DNA from 3 places in the Pseudoalteromonas sp. SG44-17 genome. Region 3 is predicted to be linked to each of the others. Evidence: predicted binding sites of a transcription regulator. Region 3 holds the regulator's gene; each other region holds the start of a gene.
The links. Region 3 encodes sigma-54, which starts transcription at its own class of promoters, with help from an activator protein. Its sites were predicted from a motif close to GTTGGCACGNNNNTNGNNT; they were not measured.
Positions count from the first base shown of each region.

Region 1: dps (DNA starvation/stationary phase protection protein Dps) is a predicted target of sigma-54. The motif match lies at 1,015-1,033, and genes of this name have one in related genera.
Region 2: H5182_RS18120 (TorF family putative porin) is a predicted target of sigma-54. The motif match lies at 2,352-2,370, and genes of this name have one in related genera.

Region 1 covers NZ_JACJEV010000003.1:121,926-133,071, forward strand. The annotation lists gene corA (magnesium/cobalt transporter CorA) at 1-766, opposite strand, end outside; gene dps (DNA starvation/stationary phase protection protein Dps) at 1,104-1,628, shown strand; gene H5182_RS03420 (methyl-accepting chemotaxis protein) at 1,751-3,418, opposite strand; gene H5182_RS03425 (DUF2237 family protein) at 3,875-4,240, shown strand; gene H5182_RS03430 (SulP family inorganic anion transporter) at 4,513-6,252, shown strand; gene H5182_RS03435 (zinc ribbon domain-containing protein YjdM) at 6,373-6,708, opposite strand; gene H5182_RS03440 (MFS transporter) at 6,899-8,260, shown strand; gene H5182_RS03445 (sensor histidine kinase) at 8,441-9,997, shown strand; gene H5182_RS03450 (response regulator transcription factor) at 9,997-10,674, shown strand; gene H5182_RS03455 (delta-class carbonic anhydrase) at 10,713-11,146, opposite strand, start outside.
Region 2 covers NZ_JACJEV010000033.1:5,075-16,220, reverse strand. The annotation lists gene H5182_RS18130 (Bor/Iss family lipoprotein) at 1-317, shown strand, start outside; gene H5182_RS18125 (aldo/keto reductase family oxidoreductase) at 547-1,440, shown strand; gene H5182_RS18120 (TorF family putative porin) at 1,574-2,251, opposite strand; gene H5182_RS18115 (hypothetical protein) at 2,541-3,704, opposite strand; gene H5182_RS18110 (helix-turn-helix transcriptional regulator) at 3,853-4,053, opposite strand; gene H5182_RS18105 (hypothetical protein) at 4,062-4,481, opposite strand; gene H5182_RS18100 (AsmA family protein) at 4,720-6,660, shown strand; gene rplN (50S ribosomal protein L14) at 6,938-7,306, shown strand; gene rplX (50S ribosomal protein L24) at 7,317-7,631, shown strand; gene rplE (50S ribosomal protein L5) at 7,648-8,187, shown strand; gene rpsN (30S ribosomal protein S14) at 8,198-8,503, shown strand; gene rpsH (30S ribosomal protein S8) at 8,525-8,917, shown strand; gene rplF (50S ribosomal protein L6) at 8,931-9,464, shown strand; gene rplR (50S ribosomal protein L18) at 9,474-9,824, shown strand; gene rpsE (30S ribosomal protein S5) at 9,834-10,340, shown strand; gene rpmD (50S ribosomal protein L30) at 10,344-10,526, shown strand; gene rplO (50S ribosomal protein L15) at 10,532-10,966, shown strand; gene secY (preprotein translocase subunit SecY) at 10,977-11,146, shown strand, end outside.
Region 3 covers NZ_JACJEV010000051.1:462-11,607, reverse strand. The annotation lists gene mlaD (outer membrane lipid asymmetry maintenance protein MlaD) at 1-227, opposite strand, end outside; gene mlaE (lipid asymmetry maintenance ABC transporter permease subunit MlaE) at 242-1,021, opposite strand; gene mlaF (phospholipid ABC transporter ATP-binding protein MlaF) at 1,021-1,836, opposite strand; gene H5182_RS20865 (calcium/sodium antiporter) at 2,092-3,063, shown strand; gene H5182_RS20860 (KpsF/GutQ family sugar-phosphate isomerase) at 3,089-4,060, shown strand; gene kdsC (3-deoxy-manno-octulosonate-8-phosphatase KdsC) at 4,060-4,611, shown strand; gene lptC (LPS export ABC transporter periplasmic protein LptC) at 4,608-5,162, shown strand; gene lptA (lipopolysaccharide transport periplasmic protein LptA) at 5,152-5,685, shown strand; gene lptB (LPS export ABC transporter ATP-binding protein) at 5,682-6,407, shown strand; gene H5182_RS20835 (RNA polymerase factor sigma-54) at 6,474-7,970, shown strand; gene hpf (ribosome hibernation promoting factor) at 7,999-8,286, shown strand; gene ptsN (PTS IIA-like nitrogen regulatory protein PtsN) at 8,291-8,743, shown strand; gene rapZ (RNase adapter RapZ) at 8,926-9,768, shown strand; gene H5182_RS20815 (HPr family phosphocarrier protein) at 9,797-10,069, shown strand; gene mgtE (magnesium transporter) at 10,194-11,146, shown strand, end outside.

The DNA of each region.
Region 1 (11,146 bases), on a different contig from region 3:
GATTTTGTTCAATGTTAATAAAACCTTGTGTTGAATCCATCAAAAAGTTCACCTTATCAAACAAAAAGGTACAGTGAGACATTAGCGTATCTATATCAAGTACAATTTCTCGTAGTGATTCGCGATCCTCATTTTGTACACCTAAACGACGTATTAAAAACGAAATATTGCGCCGCGTATCCATTAAACACAAACGCACTTTCCCATTCGCATCCTCTAAACGCGCGATACGACTAACCGCTTCTTCTAGATCAGAGTCATCTTCTTCTAGTACATATGCACTGAGCTTCTCTAACTGATGATGCATATCCTCGAGCATATCAGCATGGTTTTCGACTTTTTGATCGAATAATGTAACCAATAACTGTTTTGGCGTATCACACATTACTTGACCTTTACGTGCTCTTAAGCGTAACAATCGAAAGTCAGCCAGCTCGTCATCGCGAATGGTCAGCAAACAGTTATCCTGTAGTAAACAGGCAACTGTTACCGTATTAAAACGTCCTTCATTGGGCGACATAAACAATGCATGCACATGCAAGCCTTCATTGTCGATAAAACATCGCGATGAAGCTTCAATCTCTTGCACATCCCCTGACTCAGGAAAAGTTATATTGAGCGTTTTTGCAAGCGTATTTCGCTCATCTTCCGTTGGGTTGATTGTGTCAATCCAGTGTGCATTTCTGATTGATACTTCAAGAGAGGTATCGGATGAAGGCTCTAACTCTTTGATCACCCCCTGCTCGATAGAAAAAAATCTCAACATGCACTTCTCCTTTAATAACAAGATGAGTTGAGTATATGTAAGTGATGATTAATCAACAATGACAATACACTCCTGCATCTCAGTTATTATTAATAGTAAGCAATTCGCTAACACGTAACAGCACCTTTTGTTTTGCAGATTTTACAAAAAAGTGCATATTTTTCATGGCATATCAAAGAAAGCTTTCATCCCCCTCCTTTGAAAAAAATACAAAACATTAAATATCAGCAACTTAAAAAATAATTTTTATCGGCACAACCATTGCTTTATATAAACTAACGCATGTTCATAGACTTTATTAGACGCTGTGAACATTCCTTATAAATCAGGAGGAATAATGAGTAACAATAACGAAACAAACAAAATCGCTGAATTTACTGCCCCAGGTATGAATGAAGAATCTGCAAAAAATACCATTGCTACACTTGATAACCGCATGGTCGCACTGATCGATTTACAATTGACTCTAAAACATATTCATTGGAATGTAGTTGGCCCAAATTTTATTGGCGTGCATGAAATGCTCGACCCTCAGGTTGAAGTGATCAGAGCAATGACCGACACCATCGCCGAGCGAATCGCTACGTTGGGCGGAGTTCCAGTTGGTACTCCAAAATCGATAGTTGATCGTCGTTCATGGCAAGATTACGCAATTGGTAAGGGCTTGGTAAAAGATCACTTAGTTGCGCTTGATAAAGTATATAATGGGATTAATGGCGATCACCGAAGTGCGATTGGCAAGCTATCAGAGCTCGATCCGGTATCTGAGGATATGCTAATTAGCCAACTTGCCGATTTAGAACAGTTTCAATGGTTTGTGCGTGCACACTTAGAGTCGTCAACGGGCAAACTCAGCAGCTAATCTAGCGGTTTTGTGTTCAGTTTAAACTGACTAATTTATATTTAAAGTCAAAGATCGGGCTATTTAAAGCCTGATCTTTATTTATTACTGATCAACAATAATATCGCCACTTTTTGTTTATATTAGATCTTAAACTGACCTACTAAATTGCCTAAACTCTCCCCTCGACCAGCTAAGTGATGACTAACTGATGAGGTTGTTTTAATTGAACGTGTTAGCTCATTAACGATTTCTTGAATCGCAAAAACGTTACGGTTAATTTCCTCAGTTACACTACTTTGCTCTGTGGCAGCTGTAGCTATTTGCGTGCTCATATCGTTAATTGTGGTAACCGAGCTGGTTACCGCCCCTAAACTTTCAGAAATTGCGCGAGATGACTCAACTGAGCGATTGCAGCTTTGCTGGCTTGCCAACATTGCCTTTACCGCTGCTGTGACTAGCGTATGTAACTCATTAAGCATTTCATTAATCTCTAACGTGCTCTCTTGTGTACGACTGGCTAAACTTCTCACTTCATCAGCTACAACCGCAAAACCACGGCCTTGCTCGCCAGCCCTTGCAGCTTCAATAGCCGCATTAAGGGCCAATAAGTTAGTTTGCTCAGCAATGCCACCGATAACACTTAATACACTGTTAATTTTTTTAGATTGTTCACTTAATGAATTAACCTGTTCAGCAGCTTGATTAATCTCACTCATTAAATTTGAAACTTCTTCTAAAGAAACATCTACACATTTTTGAGCATTGGCAACATCTTGCGTGGCTGACTGGGTTGATACCGCCACTTGTGTGGTATTTTGCGCGACTTCCTGAGATGTTGCTGACATTTCGGTGATCGCCGTTGCTACCAGCTCAGTTTCATGATTATGGTTTACTAACTGATTTTCAATTAACTGTGTTTGTGTATTGATATCATTTGATGAATCTTTTACATCACGAGTTACATCTGCCACATTGGTGATAATGCTATGTAGTTTACTAACAAACACATTAAATGAATTACCCAATTGACCAATTTCATCATTACTATGCACTTCTAAGCGCTTAGTCAGATCACCTTCGCCTTTTGCTATATCATCTAAGTTTTGCACCATATTTTGGATAGGCTTTACCATATTGTTTGCCGCAATTAAGGCAAAAAACACCGTCAACATCACCCAAAATAATGCAATTAATAACAGGGTCGTTACTTTTTCATTCATATGAGCTTGTATTGTTGCTTGGTACTTTGTTAGCTCAGCTTCAATATCATCCATATAAGCGCCCGTTCCTAGCATCCAATCTGTACCAGGAACCATCGCTGCATAACCCATTTTTTCAACTAACCCCGTTGTATTAGGCTTTTGAAAATCATAATAAAAAGCACCGCCACCTTGTCTTGCTTGCTCAAGTAATCCAACAATTATTTTTTTACCATTGGGATCGGTCATGGCTATTTTATTTTGCCCTTCAATTGCATCACCCAATAGAGCATGGAAAATACTAACGCCTTTTGTATCATAGATAAAAAAGTAACCATCTTTGCCAAAAGTGAGATCTCGCAATGCATTTTTTGCATCTTCTTTAGTCCCCTTGGCTAGTTCGTAATTAATTATTTGGCGGCCTATCTCAACCTCAGTTGCTAATAAACTTTCTTTGTCAGCAATTAATTTTGTTTTAAACGATACAAAATTTTGCTGCTGATTTTGATACTCTAAATAATATGAGCTGGCCATTAAACTAATTAAAAGCAGCGTGAGCGGCAAAATAGCTAATAGCAACAGCTTGTTTTTCAGACTTAGATTACTCATTTTTCCTCACGTGTAACAATGTAAAGCTCCATGGTATTGATACATCGAGAGCTTATAAAAACTGTAATTATACTGCCAATTACAATTAAGTGTTTATTTGAAATCAGAAGCTATTAAAATACCATATTCACATATATATAGATTCTGGATATAAGACAAACGTATAGTAGCTGCAAGTTACCATAATAAATTTTTACTAGTACAGTAAACGTAAAAATTGCAAGCCAACAAAAACACAATTGCACAATAATTACACAACAAGCAACTATAAATGAATATTGAACTGATTTTGGCCTCGCCATTAGTTTGATGAACTGACGTTTAATATTTTTAATGGCTATGTTATTTGTGATCTCCATGCTATCTATCAATATTAAGCTTTTCATCCACCACGTTTTCACATAGTCTGAAAGCAGACTCAATGTAAAACAATACAAATTATAACAAGGTAGTTTTATGAGCAATCAATTAAATGTATTAGGTACGCGCTTGCATTTGTGCTGCGGGAATACAGGCTACACTCGAGAAGGGTTTTGCTATGTCCCTGCATCTGATTTTGGTAACCACAGTGTATGTGCCATCATGACTGAAGAATTCTTACAGTTTTCAAAAGCACAAGGCAATGACTTGATAACGCCTAATCCAATGTACGATTTTGCAGGCCTAAAGGCTGGTGATAAATGGTGTTTATGTGCCGTGCGCTGGCACCATGCGGTTGCTGAAAACGTAGCTCCGCCGGTTATACTTGAGGCCACCCATGAAAAATCGTTACAAGTAGTCTCTCTTGAAGTATTAAAGGCTCACCAATACTCTGCACGTTAAAAGTTTCCAATAGGCATTTACACACTCTAAGATAAAGCCATTGCGCTGGTTTTATCTTATTCACCATCTAGTATGATATTAGCAATGTGATAACACCAACCAGCTAATATCGCTCAACCTTAAACTTTTTCATCAGACTTAACACTCAATCAAAAGCAGTCCTAAGCCTAAGTATCTGCTATTTATTAAAAAAATCCTCACCCCTGAGCTATACTTGTTAATATATTAAATTTACTATCCAAGTGTGCTTACGATTAAATAAGGAAACTTTAGTGCTGTCGCGTTTGTATGATTTTATGCCGGGTTTAAACACTTTACTTCATTATGAACGAAAGTGGTTTGCTGATGATGTGAGGGCTGCATTATCCGTTGCCGCCGTTGCTCTACCTGTTGCTATCGCGTATGCACAACTTACCGGGGTTAACGCCGCTGTTGGGCTATATTCATGCATATTACCCATGATTTTATATGCCTTGTTTGGTACTTCCAAACAATTGATTGTCGGACCCGATGCTGCAACATGTGCGGTTATTGCTGCGGTGGTGACACCACTTGCAGCTGGAGACAGTGTTAAACACTGGCAACTCGTTGTAACTATGACCGCGATGACCGGCTTTTGGTGCTTTATTGCTAGCCGATTTAAATTAGGGGTATTAGCAGACTTCTTATCTAAGCCTATTTTAATGGGCTTATTAAACGGTGTTGCAATTACGATTATTGTCAGCCAATTTTCTAAAGTATTCGGTTTTACCTTCGATGACAGATATTTACTTGAACGATTAGGAGGTGTGCCTACTTATTTATCACAAACCCACATCCCTACTCTATTAATGGCCCTGTTTACCCTCGGTGTTTTTTTTGCCATGAAGCGACTAAAACCGACTTGGCCAGCATCTATGTTTGCTATCGCATTTGGTGCCCTATTAGTGTGGGTTTTTAATTTAAAGCAGTTAGATATCAACACAATTGGCACTGTAACCGGTGGCCTTCCAGTGTTTAACACCCCTATTTATGATATTGGTATTATTCGTGAACTTGTCGTGCCTGCACTTAACTTAGCAATAGTTAGCTTTGTCAGTATGATGCTAACCGCTCGCAGTTTTGCAGCTAAAAATGGTTACGACATAGATGCTGACAAAGAGTTTAGAGCGTTAGGTATTGCGAACATTGGATCTGCTTTATCACAAGGTTTTGCTGTCAGTGGTGCAGACTCTCGTACAGCTGTTAACGATGATTCCGGTGGTAAAACGCAATTAGTGTCGATTATCTCAGCGGGAATTATTGCTGTTATCGCCCTATTTTTAACCGCTCCCCTAGAATTTATTCCCAGTGCAGCATTAGGTGTTGTGCTTATTATTGCTTCAATCCATTTATTAGACTTAAAAGCCATTTGGCTATTAAAGCGTAAAGACAAACAAGCATTTTACCTTGCGCTAGCCACCTTATTCGCAGTGTTATTTATTGGCGTAATACCAGGCATCACTCTCGCTGTACTATTGGGGTTATTCCAGTTTATTCGCACCGTAATGCGCCCTACCGACAATATATTAGGTGTTGATATTAAGGGCGTTGTTAGGAGCCTTGATGCCACAGATAAAGCAAAGTCAGTACAAGGAGTCTTTATTTATCGTTTTAATTCTCCTTTAACTTACTTTAATGCCGGTTACTTTAAACGGCGTTTGCTAGAACAATATGCGCGGCAAAAAGACGACACGCAATGCGTTATTATCGACGCAGTCCCCTGCTTCACCCATTTAGATTTAAGTGTCATGGCCATGCTCGCAGATTTAGACGTGATATTTAAAAAACGTGGTATTCGATTAGAACTAGCTGGCAGAAAGCGGCAATTACTATCATGGTTTGAAATTGCTGGTATGACATCCGGTAAAGACGGCATCTACGTGCATTCAGATCTCTATATTGCCTTACAAAAAAACAGCGTCAGCCAACCAAGTGCACAAGTGAATTTATTTACAACACATCCAAATGAGGGTACTGCAGAACAGTTATAAACATGCGTATGTAATTATGATTGTTGCAAGCAACTAAGGCGATAGTCCTTGCTTCCCCTAATTTAGTAAGGACTTTATACAAACCACGTTTTTTCGTAAATCACTCAGTGCAAAACCTGTTCAGGCTTTTTTAACAAATTTAGCAGTCACTATCATTTCGCCTACGCCATCGACCTTACAATCGAGCTGATGATCTTTAGCATCTTTTATCCAGCGTATAACCGCTTTACTGCCAATTTTTATCACTTGTGAGCTACCTTTGATTTTTAAATCTTTTACTACAGCCACTTTATCGCCTTCGCACAAAAGCGTGCCATTGGCATCTTTTACGCTAATCACATCATTTAACAGTATCGCATCTGGATCCCACTCATAAGCGCACTCAGGGCAGATCAACAAGGTTTGATCTTGGTATACAAAGTCAGATTGGCATTTAGGACAGGAAGGTAAAGACATAAATTAGCGTGCGTAAGTAAATTTATAACAATGGTAATGGCTAATAATGATTTTGTCTATTTGTGGAGTTATTACGATATAAAGTTAATAAATGCATTGCTAAAGCATACCAATGAAGACTTTAAACTACTTGGAAAACATCCCTAGTTATTCTAGTATCTATTGGTCAAAGCTTATTATTTGCATTTAAATGAAATCATTTCCGTCACTATATTTTGCTAATCTATTTTTAATTATTGGCACCGGTTTACTCACCACCTATTTAGCCCTCTATTTAGGGAAAAATGGCATCTCGACCTTTTGGATTGGGTTAATGACCTCGTGTTATTACATGGGTTTGTTGCTTGGCTCAAAGCTTGGTTATCACCTTATTAAATCGGTCGGCCATATTAGAACCTTTGCAGCCAGTACCGCCGCTGTTTTAGCGTGCGTTGCAGCACATGGCGTTAGCGATAATATTTATTTATGGTTAGCCCTGCGGCTATTTGTAGGCCTTGGTATGATGTGTAATTACATGGTGCTCGAAAGCTGGCTCAACGAACAAGCTGCACCAGAGTCTCGCGGGCGAGTGTTTTCGTTTTATATGATCACCTCTTATCTGGGTATGATTTTAGGTCAATTTGCATTAGCCGAATTCCCAGAGCTTGGCTATGCACCACTATTTTTAGTGTGCATGGCGCTGGCAATTGGCATTATTCCTATTTCAATCACTCGTAGGATTCACCCCAAGCCATTAAAACCAATTCAAGTCAGTCTGTTTGACTACTTTAAAAAAGTACCGCAATCACTTACAGCTGTTCACTTTGCGGGTATTATAAATGGCAGCTTTTACGGCCTTGCACCAACATTTGCCAAGTCATCTGGGTTTAATTCGTCAGAAATTGCCATTTTTATGTCTGCCACTATTTTTGCAGGTCTGATCGCGCAATGGCCAATGGGGATATTGTCGGATAAAATACGTCGTAGCGTGTTGATCCGCACCAATGCGGTTGCGATTGGTGTAGTTAGCTTGGCTTTATTTTTGCTACCTATTACGCAAACACTCGCCTTTGCACTCACTTTTATGTTTGGGTTGTTCGCCTTTACTTTATATCCATTATCCTCAGCCTTAGCTAATTCACGCGTTGAAGATGAAGAGCGCGTTGGCGTGTCATCTGCGTTATTAGTTGTTTTTGGAGCCGGTGCAGCACTTGGATCAACTGCCAATGCACAAGTTATGACCTATTTTGGTCACCAAGCCCTTTATGCCTCCATCGCATTATTAACGGTGATAATGTACTTATTACTCACTTACATTAATTCGAAACAAAAAGTAGAACAACCGGAGTCGAGTGATTACGTTGTAGGCACATCAGACGTTACCAACTCGCCTCTGGCTGCGACCATGGATCCACGAATAGAAGAAACGACTGCCCACGAGCAAATGTTGGTGGTCGATGAAATTGATGATGAATATGAAGAAAACAATGCAGTCTTTGATACCGATGATCCGCAGGGTGACCTGTTTAAAGACTTTCAAACGCAAGACGAAACCGCAGAACTAAAAAAATAGCGATTCATTTTCGATATAATAAAAGCAGGTAACAGCCTCTATTTAGCTGCTTTTATTTAGCTTTATAGAGCAGCTATCGTCATCTACGTAAGCTTTAGACTCGGTACTTAGTTACGAGTCTATTGCGTAGCAAAAACCTTCCATGTACCCTTATCAAACGTCCCAAATCAGTAAACCACTATGTATAAGCGCAAACTTTTTTATTTTGGCCTGACAACTGCTTTTATTTTATTTTTGGCACTACTGAGCACCGCAATTTCCGCTCATTTAACTCGCGAAAACCTGCTACAAAGTAATATTGCTCAGTCATTATTAGTTGAGCATGAAAAGCTATCGAGTATCTCTTACCGACTTTTTAAACAGCTAACCGATGAAATCATTTTTGGTCAAAATGCCAACCAAGCCTATGTACGAAAAAAACAAAACCTGATCCAGCAATCAATTAACCAAATCAAAAAACTGGAGATTGAGCAACGCAATGCATTAGGCCTATCCTTCACTAAAGGCAGCGTTGAAGACACCGATGAACTTGTAAGGCTCATTGATGAAATAACTGTTGAATTTAGAGCCGTAGTAAGCAGTGATAACAAAGCGCCTTTAAATCAGCAAGCACAGCTAAAACGCTTACTTGAAGTAACCATAGACGATCAATTTAGAGAGGCAATCAACTCGGCAGTAGCGCGTCAGGCACGTGTTGTGGCGGCGATCAATGCAAAAATTGAGATGCTTAATACCACTATTTTATGGTTTGCGATTGGCCTAGGTGCCCTCTCAATTCCGCTAATATTATATGGCTGCTATTGGCTGTTTAATCAACTTTATCAACCACTGATATTAATCGCTAATGCAACTAACTCGATTGCGTTAGGACACTATCAAAAGCCAATCTCAGTAAAACTAGATGATGAGTTTGAAGAGCTTGCAACATCGATAAACCAGCTTGCACTGCGCCTGCAAGAACACGAAAAAAACGCAATAAAATCAAGAAAACAATTAGAACTTGAAGTAAAACAGCGCACCAGTGAGCTCACTGAAGCCAACCTGCTGCTCACAAAAACTGACTCTCGGCGCCGCCAGTTTATCGCTGATGTATCACATGAACTGCGCACACCACTGACGATTATCAGAGGTGAAGCGCAAGTTACACTAAGAATGCAATCGGTATCGGTTGATGACTTTAACCAAACCCTCACATCAATACTTGAGCAAGCTGTAAGCCTAAGCCGCTTAGTTGATGATTTATTACTATTAACACGGGCAGAGATGAATCAAATAAATCTCGAAGTTATACCGACCAAAATCATGTCGTTGATCGCATCAGAAGTTGCTAAATGGCAAAAGCTCAATCCAAGTCGTGCTATAACCTTCGAAGCCAGCACAGAACTAAATGAGCAACTGGTCACCATAGATATACGACGGATCCAGCAAGTACTGGCTATTTTATGCGATAACGCGATCAAATATTCAAAGTCAGATCAACCTATTGATATTAGCCTACATAGAACAGATTTATTGATCACTATTGCTATAAAAGATTATGGCGAAGGGATCTCAGCAGCTGAAGTCGATAATATTTTTGAGCGCTTTGTGCGCTTTAGTAAACACAGTGAAGGGCTTGGGCTTGGGTTGCCAATTGCAAAAGCCATTATCGAAGCTCATGACGGCAGTATTAGCGTTACCTCAACCCAAGGGCAAGGATCTATATTTTCAATCTCTTTACCGGTAGGACACAAATGATGAATATTCTTCTCGCAGATGACGAACTACCACTGTTAAACTTTCTATCACGGGGATTACGCAGTGAAGGCTATGAATGTACAAGCATCAATGAATTACATGAAGTCCTGCCGTTTATTAAAAAAAACTCACCGCAAATAGTGATACTCGATAGATTATTTGGTTCACAAGATAGTTTATCAATATTGGAAGCGGTCAAAGCCCTCCCCAACCCACCTATGGTGCTAATGCTAACTGCCTTAGACGAAGTCCCTGAACGCGTCAAAGGATTAGAAATGGGAGCGGATGATTATCTATGCAAACCTTTTGATTTTGACGAACTATTAGCCCGTGTATTAGCATTAAAACGCCGTATGACGGCACCGCAACAGCAAGACCAAACAACGCTTAATATTGGCTCATTAGCATTACTCATTCAGCAACGTATTGCATTACTAAATGGTGAAGAATTAGTACTGACAAAAATTGAATTTGAGTTACTGCTGTACTTTGTAGAAAATCAAGACAAGGTGCTGTCTCGTGAGCGGATACTTAGCCGTGTATGGCAAACTTACAGCGAACCCAATACTAATATTATTGACGTGTATGTCAGCCGATTAAGAAAAAAAATAGAAACAGAGCCTAATTTAACTATTCAAACGTTGCGCGGAAATGGTTATAGGATGAATCTAAAATAGTGCGAGTTGACTACTCGCACTTTAAATACAGGATTAAATCACTGAGAAATAGGTGATAACAACTTAGGGTTTTGCACTAAATTACGCACCCCATGGGCATGATCTTCGTTAAATACATTCTCATCACACCACTTACCAACGCTGTTGATATCGACTACGGCAACGTGTGGTCTAACACTCCAACTAACTTGTAATGGCGATGCTTTTTCATTATATGCAGGGCCCGTTGTTGAGCCTAAATACTCAATAGGGATGCCGGTATTAGTAGGAATATTAGGTGCTTGGTAATAACCATTAACTTGCTCAACATTTGCAAGCTGTGCAAAATTAATAGCATCTTTGTCATTGGCTAGCACGATTACTTGTCCTTCAACTCTAAGAGCTGGATTCATTGTGCTTTGAGCTAAACAAGCACCCAATGTCGGGCCAGGTGTAACTTGTGCTGATGAATAAACAAAGTGTACTTCTAGAG
Region 2 (11,146 bases), on a different contig from region 3:
CAGGGTTGTTCACTATTGTATTTATTGTCGTGTTAGCGGGGTGTACTAATATTCATTTTGATAACGGTGAATATGATGACTTAGCTGAAAACCATAAAAGTGAGCAATGGCATCACAACTTTGCCGCCGCTCTTTATGAGGGCTCGAATGCGGTTGATTTATCTGAGATTTGCCCTGATCCGCAATGGCAAAGTGTGCACACTTATAAATCATTTACTAATGGCTTAGCAGAACTGGTTGTTAACGAAGTTGGGCCTATTTGGTACCCAAAAACAGTTGAGGTGAGTTGTGCACAGGTACCGTATAAAGTGCAGTAATTTTTAATAATCAAAGATCATGTTAAAGTTGTACTAGTTAAGTACCTTAACCTTATTTAACTCAATCATATAGTTAGCATCGCACTCACTTTTTAATGGGTGCTTTTTCTATACTGGATATATTATCTTCTTCTCTCTATTAAAAGTATATTAAGTTAGTAGAATATAGTCCATTCGTATAGAGGCTGGCATTTTTTAGCATCGTGCACCAAATAGTTGAGAGATAATAATGAACAACGCAGAGCGTAAAATTGACGAACTAGTACTAGGGTTTTGGCGATTATTAGATTGGCAAATTACTCCACAACAGTGTTTAGCTTTTCTCGAGCAAGCAATTGAAGCTGGCGTAAGGCACACCGATCACGCTGACATTTACGGTGGATATGGCTGTGAAGCAGAGTTTGGTAAAACCTTGGCTTTAAAGCCAAGTATTCGAGATGAGATTAGAATTATTACCAAGTGTGGTATTAAACCTGCTTTTGCAAGCTTAGGATTAGCAGGCCAAGCTAATCATTACGATTCGAGTGCCGCACATATTATTAGCTCAGCACAGCAATCGTTAAAGCATTTTAATACCGATAGATTAGATGCATTACTTATTCATCGCCCTGATTATTTGATGAATGCAGACGAAGTAGCTGAGGCATTCACTACTCTTAAGCAAAATGGTGATGTACTCGATTTTGGTGTATCAAACTTTACGCCATCACAACTAAGTTTATTGCAGTCGCGTCTTGATTTTGAATTGGTGACCAATCAAATTGAATTTTCACCGTATGAAATGCAAGCACTTGATGATGGTAGTTTAGACCAATGTCAGTTACTTGATATTAAACCTATGTGTTGGTCACCTTTGGCTGGCGGTCGCATTTTTGCAGAAAATGATGAAAAAGCGATTCGCCTGCGTCAAGTACTTGAGCAAGTCGGTAGCGAAATTGGTGCAAGTTCTATTGATCAAGTGGTTTACGCGTGGTTATTAATGCACCCAAGTTTCCCATCAGTGGTACTGGGTACTGGCAACATTGAGCGTGTTAAATCGGCTGTTGCCGCTAAGCAGTTAAAACTCAGTCGTGAACAATGGTATCGTATTTGGCAGGGTTCAACAGGGCACAGTGTGCCATAGGAGTTGTAAGTTTTAAGCAGTCTGAGTTGAGGGTAAGTCTTGACATAAAATCTGAACTTAGCCGCTTACCGCTTACCAAGATCGAGAAAGGGCCTTACGGCCCTTAGTGTTGCAGCAAGTAACACATTCTTTTTTATAGGCTAAAGTCCATTGAAAAAGCAACGTAAGCCTTAATATCACTGTCATCCATATCGGTATCAGATAGACCAAAAGTGAAGCCATCTTTAGAGATAGATACGCCGTAGTCGATGATATCGTCATCACCAATAAAATCACCAGAGTAGTGACCTAAGTGTAAAGCCATTTCAGTGCCATTAGTACCAACTGCGAAACCGTAATCTGCAGTCAGGTATAACGAATCACCAAAGTCTGTGCCATCACCGCTTGCGGCTGAAGTTGCAAGAACTGATGCGCCAAAGCTAAAGCCACCCATACTGATGCTACCGTAAATTTCAGAAAAATCAGCGTCTGCGCCAGAAGCTGCATCAGGGTAAGCGTAATAGATGTAGCCAACGTCGTAGCTCATATTTTCATTAATATCGCCACCAAAACCAGCATAGAGATCAAGCTCGTAGGTCATTTCATCGGCCCAGCTTGCATTTGAAGCCCAAGTACCAGCATAAAAACCTGATTCGTTGGCATAATCAATACCACCTGAAATTGCAGCATCACCACCGGTTTGTTCTTGACCACGCCATAAGTAGTTTGAAGTTGCTGCGGCATTGGCTGTTACTTCTGCATATGCTGCTGTAGATGTTGCACCCATGAGTACAAGTGTGCTGATCGCAATTGCTGATTTTAGTTTTAACATGTTTGGTATCCTGTTGTTATGCTGATTTTTTGGCTCGCAATTATTAATTAGATTGCAGTCTATAATTGCGGATCCTATTTTTAGTTGTCTACTAGGATAATTGCACTGCTTGTGCCAAGTTAAATGAAAAGCAATAATTTATATTTAAATTACTTTATAAACAAAGGTATAAATATTTATAGTGAAAGGATGAGATTGTTTTTTACGAAGCTTGCGCACTTTATTGGTGCGTAAAAAAACCCGCATGCACAACTCAGTTGCAGCGGGTTTTTGTATTTTTTACTGTGGTTTAACCAAAAATAGTACGCATTAGGCTGATTGTTTCGTTCACGCCACGGCCTTTTTGTACTTCGCTGATAATTGAATCACGCTTTGCGCGAATATGCTCAGGCATATCGTCAGCAGCAAGTGCGCGATCAACAAGTATTTCAGCAGACTCTTTACCACGACGCACTTTTCTAGTGCCAGTGGTTGTTGTACGCTTTGGTTTACTCAATAACTTGATGTAGTTAGAGTTTTCAGGCGTGTTTTTGTCTGCGTGATAGAAAAAGCACGGAATTAACGCTTTGATTGCAACAAGTTGTTGATCCAGCTCGCTGTCACCACTTGCCATTTTAAACCAAGACATACCATGAACTGCTTGGACAATATCCTGCCAATAACGCGCAAAGTCACGATTATTTAATTTAGTAATAGCCAATGCTGAACAAAGTGCATCTAAACGGGTGTTATTAATTGGTGTAAAAACATCTGGGCGGCGCATTGCTAATAGACGAGTTGCCGGTGCAAGCGTTGGCTTTTCATTGCTATCAGTAAAGGCTTTTAAATATTTGACCACAAATTCTTGGTAATCAGCTTCAGTTACTTCACCTTCTAAAGGTATATGTGCTAATGCTTCATCAAATAATGCAGGCAGGTCGGCAAGCATTTGATGAAAAGCTTTGGCGCTTTTAGTAGAGCTAAACCATTCAACATCAAAATTATAACTACTTGGATCCAGTGCAGAAGTATGTTTGCCACTAAATGCTAATAAATCTTCAGGGATCATCTCTTTCAGTGATTGCTCGCGAATACCAGCTATATAGTTGGCAAGGCGTAACTGTTCATCAAGGGCTAACACATCTTTATGTTGCTCTATAAATACACTAACTACAGGCCAAGGCGCTACGCGTAATGTTTTCAATTGTAAGAAGCTAATTGCTGAAACTAATAAGTCATTAAGCTTTTTTAAAATTGGTAATTGATTGGTTTCGAGTAAGTCATGATTAATACGGTCACGGCTAGCATTAAGTAGTTCATAGCACCAACCTAAGAAGTCTTCAGGATGATTTTCTATTTTCACCGCCATCAGGTTTAAGCTGATTTCAGAAGCCTGCTTTAGAATATTTTGATAAATATGGCCTTCTTGTTCGCCTAATGCCATTTGTGAAGGTGAAATGAGCAATTTTTTCATGCCTGATGGTACTCCGGTTAAATACATTTTTCAGTAGTTTAATTTTAGCGCAAAACGTCTTAAAACAACAGGGCTGTGCATCATACCGGAGAATACAGGGGATGCAATCTTGATAAGTTAAATCTGCACAAGATTGCATTTAAAGGGGTTAATCTGCTTCTTCAAGTGAAAATAACTGCTCCACAGTAGTTTCAAACTGCCGAGCTATCTTCAATGCAATGATCACTGAAGGTGTAAAGCGTGATGTTTCGACCGTGCTGATTGTTTTGCGTGAAACGGCGATAGCATCGGCTAGCTCTTGCTGTGAAAGCCCAGCGGCTTTGCGAAATTCAGCTATATGGTTTTGCACATTATCTCCTAATCACGGCTTTGCCAAAAAATTGAAAAGCCATATACCAAACTCATAACAGCTAAGTAAAAGGTGGCCATTGTACTGTGTGTTACATCAACAGCAAGGTTATCTGAAGCTAAATATATCGCCCCCATGCTAAACAGCAGAGCGAGTACAACATGTTTATAGGCTATCGTGTCTATAGTATTTAAATACTCATCTTTATAAGTCAGGCGGTAACTTAATTTCCATGTAAAGCCACCTCTGATCACAAACATAAAAAATGAACCAAGAAAAGCAGCACTTCCTAAAAACAGCAGCGGTGCTGATGTGTGATTAAGCATGGGGTAAACGCTAATAATTAGTAAGGTTATACCCATGAAGATCGAAAACCATGCGTTTTGGTTCATAAATTTTTCTTCGGTTTTAATATCTTGTTGTTTCATAAAGTCCATCCTGTGAAAGTGTTAATTTATATTTTTGTAACCTACAGGTATCAATGTAACCTTGGGGTATCATTTGGTCAAGTTGTTTTTTGTAACCTAAAGGTATCAAAATATTTCAGTCACAATTCATATATTCAATGTAGAATGCAGGGAATAGCATTTTTATTCGTTGCACAATGATTTTAATGCTAACTCCCGCTATGATAAGAACATTATTTGCACATTTGAAAGGACCATCATGAAGACCTTATTTAAAGTTATTGGTGTCATATTATTATTGCTTGTTGCTTTAATTATTGCTGCACCGTTTTTAATTCCAACCGATGCCATTTTTAATAAAGTCTCTGAGCAGGTTGAGCAAACCACAGGGCGTACTTTAACTATTAAAGGCGATAAAACATTATCCGTTTTTCCTTCTTTGAAGCTTGAACTTGAAGATGTGCATTTTGCCAATATGAAAACTGGCTCACGTGCAGATATGGCAAGCATGCAGCAACTTGCAGTTCATATTCCTTGGTTTTCGCTATTTGGTGGTGAACTTAAACTAGAAAAGTTTGTGATCAATGAACCAAACATTCTGCTTGAAACAGATAAAAATGGTAAAGCTAACTGGCAGTTATTTGATGCAGTAGCTACGAAACCTGAGCAGCAAACTCAAGCAGGTGAGGCAGTCAAACTACCTGAAAACTTTGATATTCAATTAGGTGAAGTAGCTATATATGGTGGGTCGTTTACTTATTTAGATGGTCAAACGGGAGCTAAACAGCAAATTAGCGATTTAGAATTAGCTATTTTACTGCCTTCACTGCATAAATCACTCGAAGTCAAAGGTGGGATCACTTATATGCAAGAGCGCTTTGAGCTTGATGTAACAGTTGATAACCCAGCTAAAGCAATAGAAGGTGATACATTTAATGTGACAACTGATGTCACTTCAAAGTTGGTTGATGTTGAGTTTAAAGGCTTAATAGCCGGTCAAGGTAAAGATATTCAAGGTCAATTAGCGCTCAGTGGTGATTCAGTAAAAGACATTGCTAAATGGCAGGGAGTCGAGCTGAACGCTAAAGAAAGCGCCTTTAATGCATTTAGTGTTAGCGGCAAAATGCGTATGCAAGGTGATAAGTTCAACCTAGCTGAATTAGTCGCCACTCTTGATGCATTAGAGATCAAAGGAAAAAGCGAGCTTAATTTAGGTAAGCGTTTAGCCGTTAATGCTGACATCGATTTAGGTATGCTGGACTTAAATCCTTACTTACCTGAGGTGGTAGCGCCAGCAGATAAACCAGAACCTAAAAGTGACGAGCCAGCCAAACCAATTGTATGGGATGACACAAAAATGGATTTAAGTGGCTTAAATGCCTTAGATGCGAATGTGGTGATCCGTTCAAGTGGCTTAAAAGCAAATGAAATCAAACTTGGTGCTAATCAATTCACTGTAAACCTTAACAAAGGCGTAGCAAAGATCAGCCTAGATAAGTTTGCCGCCTACGAAGGTAATGGTAAAGGCACAGTAACGGTTAATGCGAAACAAGCTCCTTACAAAATCAGCACCAACTTCTCGTTAGATAAAATAGATGCACAACCATTGCTAACAGATGCCGCTGGCTTCGATAAGCTAATGGGCAAAGGCTCACTCAATTGGGACTTAGCAACATCAGGTCAGAGCCAAAAAGACTTTATGAGTGCCCTACAGGGTAAACTAGCATTTGAATTTGCCGATGGTGCAGTAAAAGGCGCCAACATTGCTGAAATGGTTCGCAAAGGCAAAGAGCTAATTAAGGGTAACTTTGGTGCAATATCACAAGGACTAGATACTGGCTTTGATAATTCCCAGCAAACCGACTTCTCTGCGCTAACGGGTAGCTTTAACTTTACCAATGGCGTAGGTAAAAACACAGATCTGAGTTTGTTAAGTCCATTAGTACGTATTAGTGGTGAAGGGGATGTTAATCTACCAGCAACGACAGTTAACTACCGCTTAGTGACAGGCATAGTCGATTCTCTCGAAGGACAGGGTACCCAAGATGACAGTACCGGCTTTAAAATTCCAGTGCGAATCAAAGGACCATTTCATGATGTTGGCATCAGCTTAGATGTAAGCAAAGCGGCAGAAGATGAAGTAAAAGAAAAAGCGAAAGATAAAATTAAAGATAAGTTAAAAGGTTTGTTTGGCAAATAATGCCGATTTTATTCGGTGATAAAACAATCAGGGCATAAAATTGCCCTGATTGTTTTATAATCAATGCTAAAATAGCAAAATATGTTTCATCGACAAAACAACCATCCTCGTTATTCTAAATTAATTAAAAAATAACCTACCACTACCCCCGCAATGCTGATACAATTGCCCGCCCTTGGGAGACAACTAGATTGTTTTTTGAGTGGTTTTTAACCTAAATGTCTTGATTTTAAACAAATTTAAGACAGTTGTAATAACTACACCGGAGGTCATTAACATGATCCAAATGCAAACTCAGCTGGAAGTTGCTGATAACAGCGGCGCTCGCAAAGTGCAGTGTATTAAAGTCTTAGGCGGTTCGCACCGTCGTTATGCAGCGATTGGTGACATCATTAAAGTTTCTGTTAAAGAAGCGATTCCTCGCGGTAAAGTGAAGAAAGGTGATGTTAAAAACGCGGTAGTTGTGCGTACTAAGAAAGGCGTTCGTCGTCCAGATGGTTCTTTGATCCGTTTTGACAGCAATGCGGCTGTTATCTTAAATGATAACTTGCAGCCAATTGGTACACGTATTTTCGGCCCTGTGACTCGCGAACTTCGTAATGATAAGTTCATGAAAATCGTTTCACTAGCCCCAGAAGTACTGTAAGGAGTCAATCATGGCAGCAAAAATCCGTCGTGATGACGAAGTAATCGTTCTAGCAGGTAAAGACAAAGGTAAGCGCGGCAAAGTGCTTTCAGTTGTTACCGAGTCTGGTCGAGTATTTGTCGAAGGCATTAACTTAATCAAGAAGCACCAAAAGCCGGTTCCACAATTGAACCAGCCAGGTGGTATTGTTGAGAAAGAAGCGTCTATTGACGTATCAAACGTTGCGATCTTCAACTCGGAAACGAGTAAAGCAGATCGTGTAGGTTTCAAGATTGAAGATGGTAAGAAATTACGTATCTTTAAATCTACTGGTAAAACTATCTAATAGTTGGAGTAGAATGATGGCGAAACTGCATGAAGTATATAAAGACAAAGTAGTTGCTGAACTTCAAGAGAAGTTTGGTTTCAGCTCTGTCATGCAAGTCCCTCAGATCGAAAAGATCACATTGAATATGGGCGTGGGCGAAGCCCTAGCTGACAAGAAAATTCTAGACAACGCTGTTGCGGATCTAGAAGCAATCGCTGGTCAGAAGCCACTCATTACTAAAGCACGCAAATCTGTTGCTGGCTTTAAAGTACGTGAAGGCTACCCAATTGGTTGTAAAGTAACCCTACGCGGCGAGCGTATGTGGGACTTTTTTGAGCGTTTGGTTTCAATCGCTATCCCACGTATCCGTGACTTCCGTGGTGTAAGTGCTAAGTCTTTTGATGGACGTGGTAACTACAGCATGGGCGTACGTGAACAAATCATCTTCCCAGAAATTGATTATGATAAAGTAGACCGCGTACGCGGTATGGATATCACAATCACTACATCTGCGAAAACAGATGAGGAAGGCCGTGCGTTGTTAGAAGCGTTTAACTTCCCATTCAAGAAATAAGGGTAGGGTTATGGCAAAGAATTCTATGAAAGCGCGCGAAGCAAAGCGCACGAAATTAGTTGCTCAGTTCGCTGAAAAGCGCGCAGCACTAAAAGCTATCATCAGTGATGTGAAAACATCTGACGATGATCGTTGGGACGCGGTACTTAAGCTACAAGCTTTACCACGTGATTCTAGCCCTGCACGTCAACGTAATCGTTGTAACATTACGGGCCGCCCACATGGTTACCTTCGCAAATTCGGCATGAGCCGTATTAAAGTTCGCGAAGCAGCTATGCGCGGTGAAATTCCTGGCCTTAAAAAGGCTAGCTGGTAATAGAATCACGGGAGTAAGACTATGAGCTTGCAAGATCCTATCGCGGATTTGTTTACACGAATTCGTAACGGTCAGTCAGCGAAAAAAGTATCTGTAACGATGCCTAATTCAAAGCTGAAAGTAGCATTAGCTAAAGTATTAAAAGATGAAGGTTATATCGTTGATTTCACAATCAGCGGTGATGTTAAACCTGAGCTTTCTATCGAGTTGAAATACTTCGAAGGCAAAGCTGTTATTGAAAATATCCAGCGTGTTAGCCGCCCTGGTTTACGTATCTATAAGAGACGTGACGAATTACCAAAGGTAATGGGTGGTCTAGGTATCGCTATCGTATCAACTTCTAAAGGCCTAATGACAGACCGCGCCGCACGTAGTGCTGGTGTTGGTGGTGAAATCATTGGTTTTGTAGCTTAATCGGAGGGGAACTATGTCTCGCATAGCAAAGGCACCAATTAATGTTCCTGCCGGTGTAGAAGTTACATTAAAAGGCCAGGACATCACAGTTAAAGGCAAAAACGGCGAATTAACGCGTACTATCAACTCTGCAGTTGAAGTACAACTTAACGACAACGTTATTACAACTTTACCTCGTGAAGGCGTAGCCAATGCATGGGCACAAGCAGGTACTGCTCGCGCTCTAATCAACAATATGATTGTTGGTACGCATGAAGGTTACGAGAAGAAACTTCAGTTAGTAGGCGTTGGTTACCGTGCTGCAGCTAAGGGTAAAACATTAGATTTAACTCTTGGTTTCTCACACCCAGTTAATTTCGCAGTTCCTGAAGGAATTACGATTGAAACTCCAAGCCAAACAGAAGTTCTAGTTAAGGGCGTAGATAAGCAGTTAGTTGGTCAAACAGCTGCTAACATTCGTGCATACCGTAAACCTGAGCCTTATAAAGGTAAAGGTGTTCGTTATTCAGATGAGAATGTACGCCGTAAAGAGGCTAAGAAGAAGTAAGGTAAGACGATGGATAAAAAAACAGCTCGTCTACGTCGTGCTAAACGCACTCGTAGAAATTATATTGAACAAGGCACAACGCGTCTTGTTATCCACCGCACGCCACGTCACATTTACGCTCAAGTTGTAAACGCTGAGGGTAATGTACTGGCTGCTGCTTCTACTGTTGAGAAAGCTATTAGCGAAACAGTTAAAGGCACAGGCAACGTTGCAGCTGCGCAAGCAGTTGGTAAAGCGGTTGCTGAACGTGCGGCTGACAAAGGCATCGAAAAGATTGCTTTTGATCGCAGTGGCTTTAAATATCACGGCCGTGTGAAGGCGCTAGCAGATGCTGCGCGTGAAGCCGGTTTGCAATTCTAGGAGTAGACAATGGCTAACGTAGAAGCAAAGCAACAACAGCCTGATCTAGCTGAAAAGCTAATCGCGGTGAACCGTGTGTCTAAAGTAGTTAAAGGTGGTCGTATCTTTAGCTTCACTGCACTAACTGTAGTTGGTGACGGCGCAGGTAAAGTAGGTTTCGGTTATGGTAAAGCACGTGAAGTTCCAGCTGCTATTCAAAAAGCAATGGAAAAAGCACGTCGTAACATGATCAACGTAGACCTAAATGGCAACACATTACAGCATCCTGTTAAAGGACGTCATGCTGGCTCTCTTGTGTTTATGAAACCAGCATCTGAAGGTACTGGTATCATCGCAGGTGGTGCTATGCGTGCAGTACTAGAAGTTACTGGTGTGCAGAACGTACTTTCTAAATGTTACGGTTCTACTAACCCGATCAACGTTGTACGTGCAACGATCTCAGCTCTTGAGAATATGAATTCTCCTCAGTCGATCGCTGCAAAACGTGGTCTTCGAGTAGACGAGATTCTGGGGTAAACCATGGCTAATAAAACTGTAAAAGTAACACAAGTAAAGAGCTCTATCGGTCGTTTACCGAAACATAAAGCTACATTACGCGGTCTTGGTTTACGTCGTATCAATCACACTGTTGAGTTAGAAGACACAGCATGTGTACGTGGTATGATCAACCAAGTTTCATACATGGTTAAGGTTGAGGGGTAATTCGAATGCATTTGAATACACTTTCTCCTGCTGCAGGTTCTAAATCTGCTGGTAAACGTGTTGGTCGTGGTATCGGTTCTGGTCTAGGTAAGACTGGTGGCCGTGGTCACAAAGGTCAAAAGTCACGTTCTGGCGGTAAAGTACGCGTTGGTTTTGAAGGCGGTCAAATGCCTATGCAACGTCGTCTACCTAAGTTTGGTTTCACTTCTCGCAAATCTTTAGTATCTGCAGAAATAAACCTATACGAGATCGCTAAAGTTGAAGGCGATGTGGTAGACCTAGGTACGCTACAGGCAGCTGGTCTAGTTAAAAAGAACGTTCTGTTCGTTAAAGTTGTTAAATCTGGCGAAGTTTCACGCGCTGTTACCGTTAAAGGCCTTAAAGCCTCTAAAGGTGCTCGCGAAGCTATCGAAGCCGCCGGAGGCAAGGTAGAAGACTAAGGAAGTACTAATGGCTAAACCAGGTCAAGATACACAAAGTGCACAAAGTGGGCTTTCGGAATTGAAACGTCGATTACTATTCGTATTGGGCGCTATCATTATTTACCGTCTAGGTTCATTTGTGCCAATCCCTGGGATTGACGCCGCTGTACTTGCCGATTTCTTCGAGCAACAAAAGGG
Region 3 (11,146 bases):
TGTGGGTGAATTGAAATTCCCTCAACTCGACCAACCACTACACCACCTACTTTAATCGGCGCACGTGTTTTTAATGAACCAATGTTTTCAAACTTGGCTTTCAATAAGTAGGTTTCGCCGTTGCCGCTGATCCCTGCATTGGCAACTTTTAACGCCAACATAGCAAAAGCTGCTATGCCTAGCGCAACAAAAAAACCAACTAAAATTTCTAATTTCCGTGAATTCATTATCTATACCTTTATTAGCTAGTAAACATTACCGCTGTCAAAATAAAATCAAACCCTAAAACAGCCAAAGATGAGTGTACAACTGTCTCTGTTGTTGCTTTACTGATCCCTTCAGAGGTCGGTATACAATCGTAGCCTTTATAAAGCGCAATCCATGTAACCACGATGGCAAATACAAAACTCTTGATCATGCCATTTAAAATATCTTGCTGGAATGACACTTGTGACTGCATGATTGACCAAAAACTCCCCGTATCAACACCCAACCAATCAACCCCCACTAAATGAGCACCAATAATTGCAACTGCTGAAAATATCAACGCCAGTAATGGCATACTGATAAAGCCCGCCCAAAAGCGTGGCGCGATAATACGTTTAAGAGGGTCAATAGCCATCATTTCAAGACTTGATAACTGCTCAGTCGCTTTCATTAAACCTATTTCTGCGGTTAATGCACTACCAGCTCGCCCGGCAAACAATAATGCAGTAACAACAGGGCCTAACTCTCTAAGTAAACTCAATGCTACTAATGGGCCTAAGCTATCCTCTGCACCATAACCAACTAGTACGGTGTAGCCTTGCAACGCCAACACCATACCAATGAATAAGCCCGACACCATGATAATCAATAGTGACTGCGAGCCGACCATATATAATTGCCGTATTAAAAGCGGCGTGCCTTTTCTAAAATTAGGCAAACTCCACAACGCACCTATCAACATCTGAGTAGAGCGACCAAGTGCAGCAAACCGTCCTAACGTTTTATGACCTAGCATTTGCAAAAAATCAAACATCAGCGGCGCCCTCCCAGTAATTCTTCTTGATAAGGTTGAGCAGGAAAATGAAACGGCACTGGGCCATCAGATAATCCTTTTAAGAACTGCTGAACTAGGGCCGATTCATGATTACGCATTTCATCCGGTGTACCGCTACCAATAACGCCTTGATCGGCAATAATGATAACGTGATCGGCAATACTCATTACTTCTGTTACATCGTGAGTTACGATTAATGATGATAACCCAAGCACTTGATTAAGCGACTTAATCAACTTAACCAACACACCCATGGAGATAGGGTCTTGGCCTGCAAATGGCTCATCATACATAATTAATTCAGGATCAAGCGCGATTGAACGCGCTAATGCAGCACGACGTGCCATACCACCTGACAGCTCAGAAGGCATTAGATCTTGTGCTCCACGCAAGCCAACAGCTTGTAATTTCATTAGCACCACAAGGCGAATTAAATCTTCACTTAGACGAGTGTGCTCACGCAGCGGAAAAGCGATATTGTCAAACACTGACATATCGGTAAATAATGCGCCGCTTTGAAACAACATACTCATTTTGGTTCGCGCCGCATAAAGCTCTTTGCGCGACATGGTAGGAATGTTATTGCCTTCGAATAAAATAGTGCCGCTATCTGGTTTTAATTGGCCACCAATTAAACGCAACATGGTGGTTTTACCAATTCCGCTTGGCCCCATAATTGCCGTAATTTTTCCTTTAGGGACACTAAAGCTCATATTTTTATATATACAGCGATTGCCCCTAGAAAAGCTTACATCCTTGATTTCTACTATTGGTTGCGACAAGTCGCTCTCCATTACTATTTTCACTAGTTCACCTATTTTAAGCGTTTTTACACCAAGATGGAAAAAACAAATCGTAAAATTTTGTAATATTCTATGTAATAGCGCTGCAAAGCTTACAGCAGTTGGCTTAACCGTCGCTTAAATAATTTTTCTCAGTCCAAATCAGTCCATAATCTAACAAGCTTCGCAGATTCTTTTATTTATACTTTCAGGTTGGCTTTTGTTACTATTTGCAGCCATCTCATTTTGAATAATTGGCGTAACGTAATGGTGACTTCTTTTGTCATTTTAATTCTCGGATTTGCAGCTCTCGTTTGGAGTGCAGATCGCTTTGTATATGGTGCTGCGGCACTGGCAAAAAATTTCGGTGTTCCTACTCTTATTGTTGGTTTAACAGTTGTTGCTATGGGCTCGTCAGCCCCTGAAATGATGGTCTCAGCATCAGCTGCGCTTGCAGGTAAAACTGACACTGCAGTGGGTAATGCCGTTGGCTCAAATATCACTAATATTTTACTTGTTTTAGGTATTACCGCGCTATTGCGCCCACTATCAGTATCATCAATGACATTAAAACGCGAAATGCCGCTTGTGCTGCTAGTGTCAATCGCCGCCTGGTATATATTTTCGGATAACTACTTTTCATTTGCTGAGGGCGTTGCATTAATCATAGGCTTTGTGGTCTTTATTGCGGGCTTAGTTATTATTTCTATTCGCGCTAAAAACCAAGCTGATGACCCATTTGTAAGTGAAGCCTGTGAAGACGTACCAGATAACGTGCCCACCAAATCGGCTTTATTTTGGTTAATTATTGGTATGATATTACTGCCTGTCAGCTCACATTTTTTAGTTGGCTCAGCAGTTGATATAGCCAAATACTTTGGCCTAAGTGATTTAGTAATAGGGTTAACCATTATTGCTATTGGCACCAGTCTGCCTGAGCTGGCAGCCTGTATTGCTGGGGTATTAAAAAACGAAGATGATTTAGCACTGGGTAATATTGTTGGCTCAAATATCTTTAACATTTTAGCTGTGTTGCCACTGGCTGGGATTATCAACCCTTCAATTATTGACCCTTCAGCTGCAAACCGTGATGCCTTAATTATGATTGGTGCCACCATAGCCCTTATAGCTATGTCCTTGAGCTTTAAAGGTACAAGACGCATTAATAGAGTTGAAGGTGGCCTGTTATTGGTCGCATTTTTAGCATATCAGAGTTATATTTTTAGCCAAGTTGCTTAATGCTACCCACAAAATGGATAACACAATGACGCAGTTAAATTTTATTGAACAAGGTAAGCGGGTGCTAGAAATAGAGCGCCAAGCACTGCTTGATATAACCCAATATCTAGACGAAAACTTTAATCAAGCTTGCCAATTGATGTATCAATGTCACGGAAGGATCATAGTAGTCGGTATGGGGAAATCTGGGCATATTGGTAATAAAATTGCTGCAACACTGGCAAGCACTGGCACGCCTGCGTTTTTTGTCCATCCGGGTGAAGCAAGTCATGGTGATTTAGGGATGATCACTCGTGATGACGTGGTTATGCTTATTTCTAACTCAGGCGAAACCAGCGAAGTACTGAATATTATTCCGGTTATTAAACGTATTGGCGCAAAAATGATCGCCATGACAGGTAACCCTGAATCATCAATGGCAAATTGGGCTGATGCTCATGTATGCATCAAAGTAAGTCAAGAGGCCTGCCCATTAGGACTCGCCCCGACTGCGAGCACGACTGCAACGCTTGCGATGGGTGATGCAATAGCCGTTGCTCTGTTAGAAACCCGAGGCTTTACTGCCGATGACTTTGCGCTATCGCATCCAGGGGGAAGCTTAGGCAAACGTTTACTATTGTGTTTAAAAGATATTATGCACAGTGGCCCAGCAACGCCTATGATCAATGACAAGCAATGTATCAAAGATGCATTAATCGAAATGTCGGCCAAGGGCTTAGGTATGACGGCCATTGTTGATGACACAGGGCAACTTGCAGGGCTTTTTACTGACGGTGATTTACGCCGAATTTTAGAGCAACGAATGGATATTCACAGTACTTTGATCAGCACTGTCATGACCCGCTCTTGCACTACAGCAACTGCAGATATGCTTGCCGCCGAGGCACTCAATATTATGGAGAATAAGCGTATCAATGGCTTAATTGTAGTTGATGATAAACACCACCCTATTGGTGCTCTTAATATGCAAGATTTGCTCAAAGCAGGAGTTTTATAATGCAGTTTGCTGACTTATATCAGCCACTTTCAGATGATGCGAGCGAGCGAGCACAAAAAATCAAACTCCTGATCTGTGATATCGACGGGGTGTTTTCAGATGGCCGCATTTATCTTGGCAATCAAGGTGAAGAACTCAAAGCGTTTAATACTAAAGATGGTTTTGGTATCAAAGCACTGATCAATAGCGGTTTTGAAGTTGCCGTGATCACCGGTCGTCATTCACAGATAGTTCAGCAACGGATGACTAGCCTGACAGTACCGCATATTTACCAAGGTCAAGAAAACAAGTTGCAAGCTTATCAACAGCTCAAAGATAAATTGCAGTTAAGCGATGAACAAATCGCTTACATAGGCGATGACGGGCCTGACTTGCCGGTAATGGAATTAGTTGGTTTTGCGGTGGCAGTAAATGATGCTCACCCCTTGATCAAGCGAGTTTCACATTATACAACCATGCTCCCTGGTGGTTTTGGAGCGGTGCGTGAACTCACTGATTTATTAATGCTCGAAAATGGTAAATCATTAACTAGCGAAGGCACAAGCTCATGAATAGTGCGCGTTTAATATTATGCGTATTATTTGTCGGCTGTATGGTATGGCTGTGGTATCCGTATTTTTATCAAAGCACTGCCATAAAACAAAACCAAGAAGATATAATAGCAAAACCTGATTATACTGCGGTGGCATTAAAACAAACCGCGTTTGATGAACAAGGTAAAATTAGCCACAAAGTAACAGCTGCAAAAATGGAACTTTACCAACAGTTAGGGTTTACTTACTTTGAACAACCTATTTTTACACTCTATAATCAACAGCAAACGTGGCAAATTAATGCCGATGAAGCCACCCTATATGAAAATCATCAATTAATTTTAGAAGGTAATGTGGTTGCTAAAAACCTGACCAATAATGCCATGATTGAACATATAAACGCAGATAATATTCAGGTTGATATTGAACTACAAACCATGAGTTCAGAACAACCAGTTGAATTAATCGGACCAAATTTAAAGATCACTGGGCGCGGCCTCCATGCCGACTTAAAAGCCGAAGTGGTAGAACTAATTAACCATACGCGAACCATATATTATGACCAATAAATTTGCTCACTTGCTTGTGATACCAAGCTTATTCATTGCCTTTGCAAGCTTTGCTGAAAATACGGCACCACCTGCGGATCAAGTCTCTATCAGTGCTGAAAAGCAGCTTGCCCAACTGAAAGATAATATCGGTATTTTTGAAAAAAATGTTGAAATCATTCATGGTAACCGCCGTATCAAAGCGGATCGACTTGAAGTCCATAAGCGCGAAGATTTAGGCAATAACAAACAATTGCTTGTTGCAACTGGTAACCCTGCTTACTTTGAAGAAAAACAAACTGATGGCACAATAATGAGCGCCAGTGCTGATGAAGTCCGTTACGATGTCGCCAAGCGCTATTTAACGTTAATTGGTAATGCACAAGTCACTCAAGCAGGTCAAAAAATTAATGCCAAAAGCATTACCTATGATATGGACCAACAGCTGATCAGTGCTGAAAAAGGCGCAAGCTCAAACGATCGCGTACACACTATTTTGGTACCTGTTGACAGTAAAAAAGACAAACCTAAAGGGCAGCCATGAGTATATTAAAAGCTGAATTTTTAGCAAAAAGCTATAAAGGTCGCCAAGTTGTAAAAAGCGTGGGTTTAGAAGTTAGCGCAGGCAGCATTGTTGGCTTACTGGGTCCTAATGGCGCAGGTAAAACCACCACTTTTTATATGATTGTGGGTTTAGTACCTAGCGACAAAGGTAAAATAAGTATTGATGATAATGACATCACTTTACTGCCAATGCACAGTCGCGCACGGTTAGGGATTGGCTACTTACCACAAGAATCATCCATCTTTCGTAAGTTAACTGTTTATCAAAACCTGATGGCTATTTTAGAAACTCGTAAAGAGCTGAATAAACAAGCCAGAGAAGAAGCACTAGACAGCTTACTTGATGAGTTTAGCATTCAACATATTCGCGACAGCCAAGGTATGGCATTATCTGGTGGTGAACGTCGTCGAGTTGAAATTGCACGCGCTTTAGCCGCAAATCCAAAATTTATCTTACTTGATGAGCCTTTTGCTGGCGTTGATCCTATTTCAGTGTTAGATATAAAGAAGATTATTGAACACCTTAAAAACCGTGGTATTGGCGTACTTATTACCGACCACAATGTACGAGAAACCCTTGATGTTTGTGAAAAAGCCTACATAGTTTCTCATGGGGAGTTAATTGCATCAGGTACCCCTGAGCATGTACTTGCCGACCAAACAGTCCGCGATGTTTACCTGGGCGAGCAATTTAGGCTATAAAGCCACGCTCGGCTAAGTATCTGCTAGACTTAACGATGATAACAATAAAAGGATTGTTAGAGATACATGAGGCAATCACTCCAGCTGCGCATGGGCCAGCAACTTACAATGACACCACAGCTGCAACAAGCAATTCGCTTATTGCAACTCAGTACATTGGATCTCCAGCAAGAAATTCAAGAAGCACTCGACAGCAATCCATTGTTAGAGCTAGAAGAGCATGAATATTCAGACGACACGGCTGGTAAAAACGAACAAAAACAAGACAACGATGACTTAACCGTTAGTGCATCAGCAGACGACAAGCCCAGCGAATATGAACAAGAAAGTAGCGAAGCATTAAGCAAAGAGACTTTAAGTGACGAAATGGCTATGGACGTCACCTGGGACGAATACATGAGTGCTGCGCCAAATACGTCATCCGGCCCAATGCCTGAAGATGAGTCAATTTATCAAGGTGCTTCAACTGAAACCCTGCACGAATATCTGATGTGGCAATTACAGCTCACACCTTTTAGTCCAACCGATGAAGCCATTGCCATTGCGATTGTTGAAGCTGTTGACGATTCAGGTATTTTAACCTTGAGCTGCGAAGACATCGCAGAGAGCTTAAATCAAGGTAATAACGAAGAAGAAATCGAACTCGACGAAGTGCAAGCAGTGTTAAAACGCATTCAGTTATTTGACCCTGTTGGTATTGCTGCGCGCAGCCTACAAGAATGTTTATGTATTCAATTAAATCAATTTGATCCTGCAACTCCTTGGATTAGCGAGACTAAAATGATTTTAACTGATCATATCGATTTATTAGCTAGTCGTGACTATCGCACTTTGATGAAAAAGACTAAGCTTAAAGAAGATGAGCTGAAAGAAGTAATGACACTGATCCACAGCCTTAACCCAAAGCCTGCGGATACTATAGTACGCGAAGAGTCAGAGTATGTTATACCTGATGTTTCGGTGAAAAAAATTAAAGGTCGCTGGGTGGTTGAACTTAATCCAGACAGCATGCCAAAAATTAGAGTGAACAGCCAATATGCGGCAATGTCACGCTCAGTAAAATCAAGCACTGACAGCCAATTTATACGCTCGCATTTGCAAGAAGCTAAATGGTTTATTAAAAGCCTAGAAAGTCGTAACGAGACGTTACTCAAAGTAACTAACTGCATTGTAAAACAACAGCAGGGATTCTTTGAGCATGGCCCTGAAGCAATGCGACCTATGGTACTAAACGACGTTGCTGAAATGGTTGAGATGCACGAATCAACAATCTCTCGCGTAACGACACAAAAGTACATGCATACCCCCCGTGGTATTTTTGAGTTAAAGTATTTTTTCTCAAGTCATGTAAGCACTGAGAACGGCGGCGAATGCTCTTCGACAGCTATTCGAGCATTGATCAGAAAATTGATCAGTGCAGAAAACTCAGCGAAACCATTGAGTGATAGTAAGATTGCAGATATATTGGCAGAGCAAGGTATCAAAGTAGCTAGACGGACTATTGCAAAATACCGCGAGTCGCTGGCTATTCCACCGTCAAATCAACGTAAAAGTTTGATTTAAGGCGTAAAATCACAAGAGGAAAATGCTTATGCAACTAAATTTAACTGGTCGTCACGTAGAAATTACTGATTCATTAAGAGACTATGTAAACAATAAGTTTGCCAAGCTTGAAAGGCATTTTGATCATATCAATAATGTCCATGTTATTCTTGATGTAGAAAAACTAAGCCAAAAAGCAGAGGCCACATTACATGTCAGTGGCGCTGAATTATTTGCCTCGACTGAGCACCAAGACATGTATGCAGCTATTGACGGACTAATCGATAAACTTGATCGTCAAGTAATTAAACACAAAGAGAAGCACGCTCGACACTAACACTATGAAATTAAGCTCACTTATTTGTCAGGACTGCAGTAAAGCTGCGGTCCTTTTTAATAGCAAAAAACGGATCATTGAATTTATAAGCCAATTGGCTCATGAACAACTCCCTCAGCTATCACAACAAGAAATCCTCAACGCACTACTATCGAGAGAAAAACTAGGTAGTACCGGTATTGGTCGTGGTATTGCTATCCCTCATGGCCGTATGAGTGGTGTTGAAAACCCGCTAGCAATAATTTTAGTGAGTGAATCACCGGTTGATTTTGATGCGATTGATAATCGCCCAGTTGATATATTTGTAGCCCTCATCGTACCAGATGGTGACAGCCAACTTCATTTGAAGACGTTAGCCACAATTGCTGATAAACTCAATAACAAAGATTTTTGTAAACAACTACGTAGCGCAAAAACAGACCAAGATTTGTATCATGTAATTGCAGCTCAATCGTAGTCATACCAATTGTATTGAATTAGAGAGTAATTATTGCAACAGGGAAATAGCTCTAGAACAAGGTGGAAATTATTTATATAGTTGTTCTATATAAATAATTTTAAACAAAGTTAGTGGGTTATTTAACAAGCAAGAATGAGCATGTTTTTAATAAAATTGGTATTAAATGAAGGAGAATTTACATGGAGTTAATCATCATCAGTGGGCGTTCTGGCTCAGGTAAATCTGTTGCTTTACGTGTAGTAGAAGATCTTGGCTATTATTGTGTAGATAATATTCCAGTTAACTTATTACCGTCATTAGTACGCAGTGTCTCTGATAATTACGACAAAATAGCCGTCAGTATCGATGTTCGTAATTTACCGAAGGAGCAGGAAGAATTTAACGACATTCTTGAATACTTGCCTGGCTTTGCAAATCCGACGCTATTTTATTTAGACAGTGATGATCAAACCTTGATCAAGCGATTTTCTGAAACCCGCCGCTTACACCCATTATCTTTGGACTCTTTGCCACTGGATTTAGCCATCAAGCAAGAAAAAGTGTTGCTTGATGTATTAACTACTCGTGCTGATTTCATGCTTGATACCACAGATCTCAGTGTCCACCAGCTTGCTGAGTCAATCCGTGAAAAGATTTTAGGGAAAAAAGATAAAAAACTAATCATCACCTTTGAATCATTTGGTTTTAAGCATGGTATTCCAAAAGAAGCCGATTATGTATTTGATGCACGTTTTTTACCTAATCCACACTGGGAGCCTGAGTTAAAACCGCTCACAGGCCTGGATCAACCAGTAAAAGATTATTTAGCCAGTCACAGTATCGTGCAAAAATTCACTTGGCAGATCCAAACCTTTGTACAAACTTGGTTACCGCACTTAGAACGTAATAACCGCAGTTACTTAACAATTGCTATTGGTTGCACCGGTGGTCAACATCGCTCAGTTTATCTAGCGCAAACTATAGGTGAAAGCTTCTCGATGAGCCACAGTAATGTGAAAATTCGCCATCGTGAACAAGAATAACAACTCACGTTTACAGTAAGGAATGTTGATGCGCTTAGAAGATACATTTTTAATAAAAAACAAACTCGGTTTACATGCTCGCGCAGCCAGCGTATTAGCGCAATTAGCCGTGCAGTTTGATGCCAGCATCACACTTCATCAAGATGACAAACAAGCCGCAGGCGACAGCGTACTGGGCTTAATGCTATTAGAAAGTAGCCAAGGCAAAGAAGTTAAAGTTGTATGTGAGGGCCCGGACGCTGAACCTGCTCTTGCAGCAATTGGTGAGTTGATCGCACAACGCTTTAACGAACAAGAATAGCTCGTAGTCAGTACCACTAAATTGCGTTAAACTGAATAAAGTCGTTAATTAAACAGACCAAGCGCGTTAATTATCGACAACAGTTACCCTACCTATCAAGTGTATTAATTTTTTAAGGACGCCAATGCCAGAAGCTTTTGAACAAGATTACCCACTACAACAACTAAAACAAGTGACCAAGTCACTTAACAGTGGTCAATTTGTTCAAGTAAGGCGTATGTTGGCAAAAACAGCTCCGTGTGACACCGCATTATTACTCGAGTCATCCCCGCATAAGATTCGTACCTTATTATGGCAACTGGTTGATCCAGATGTACAAGGTGACGTACTTGAAGAACTATCAGAAGATGTTCGTTTAGGGATCATTGCCCAAATGGAGCCGAAGCACATCGCTGCGGCAACTGAGGACATGAGTCACGATGATCTAGGGGAAGTACTACGTAGCCTACCTGATACCGTCTACAAAGACGTTGTTAGTGCCATGGACAGCCAAGATCGAGAACGTGCAACTCAAGCACTCTCTTATCAAGAGCGCTCTGCTGGCGCGCTGATGAACACAGATACAGTGACCATCCGCCCTGATGTCACTATCGACGTAGTACTGCGCTACTTACGTTTACGTGGTGAGCTACCAGAAGGTACCGATGATCTTTATGTTGTTGATAAACATAACTGCTTTATAGGTGCCATGTCGTTAACGACCTTGTTGACTAACTCGCCAGATAAAATCATTCGCGACTTAATGGATGAAGATTGTGAATCTATCCTCATTTCGATGGATGAAACCGATGTAGCACAACTGTTTGAACGTCATAACTGGATATCAGCCCCAGTGGTTGATGATAATGACCACCTACTTGGCCGTATCACCATCGATGATATCGTTGACGTTATCCGTGAAGACGCCGAGCATAGCTTATTAAGCCTAGCCGGTCTTGATGATGAAGAAGATACCTTTGCCCCAGTGTTAAAAAGTTCGAAAAAGCGCTCAATTTGGCTTGGCGTTAACTTGTTAACCGCGCTACTTGCTGCGATTGTGGCAAGCTTCTTTGAAAACACTTTAGCAATTTTACCTAT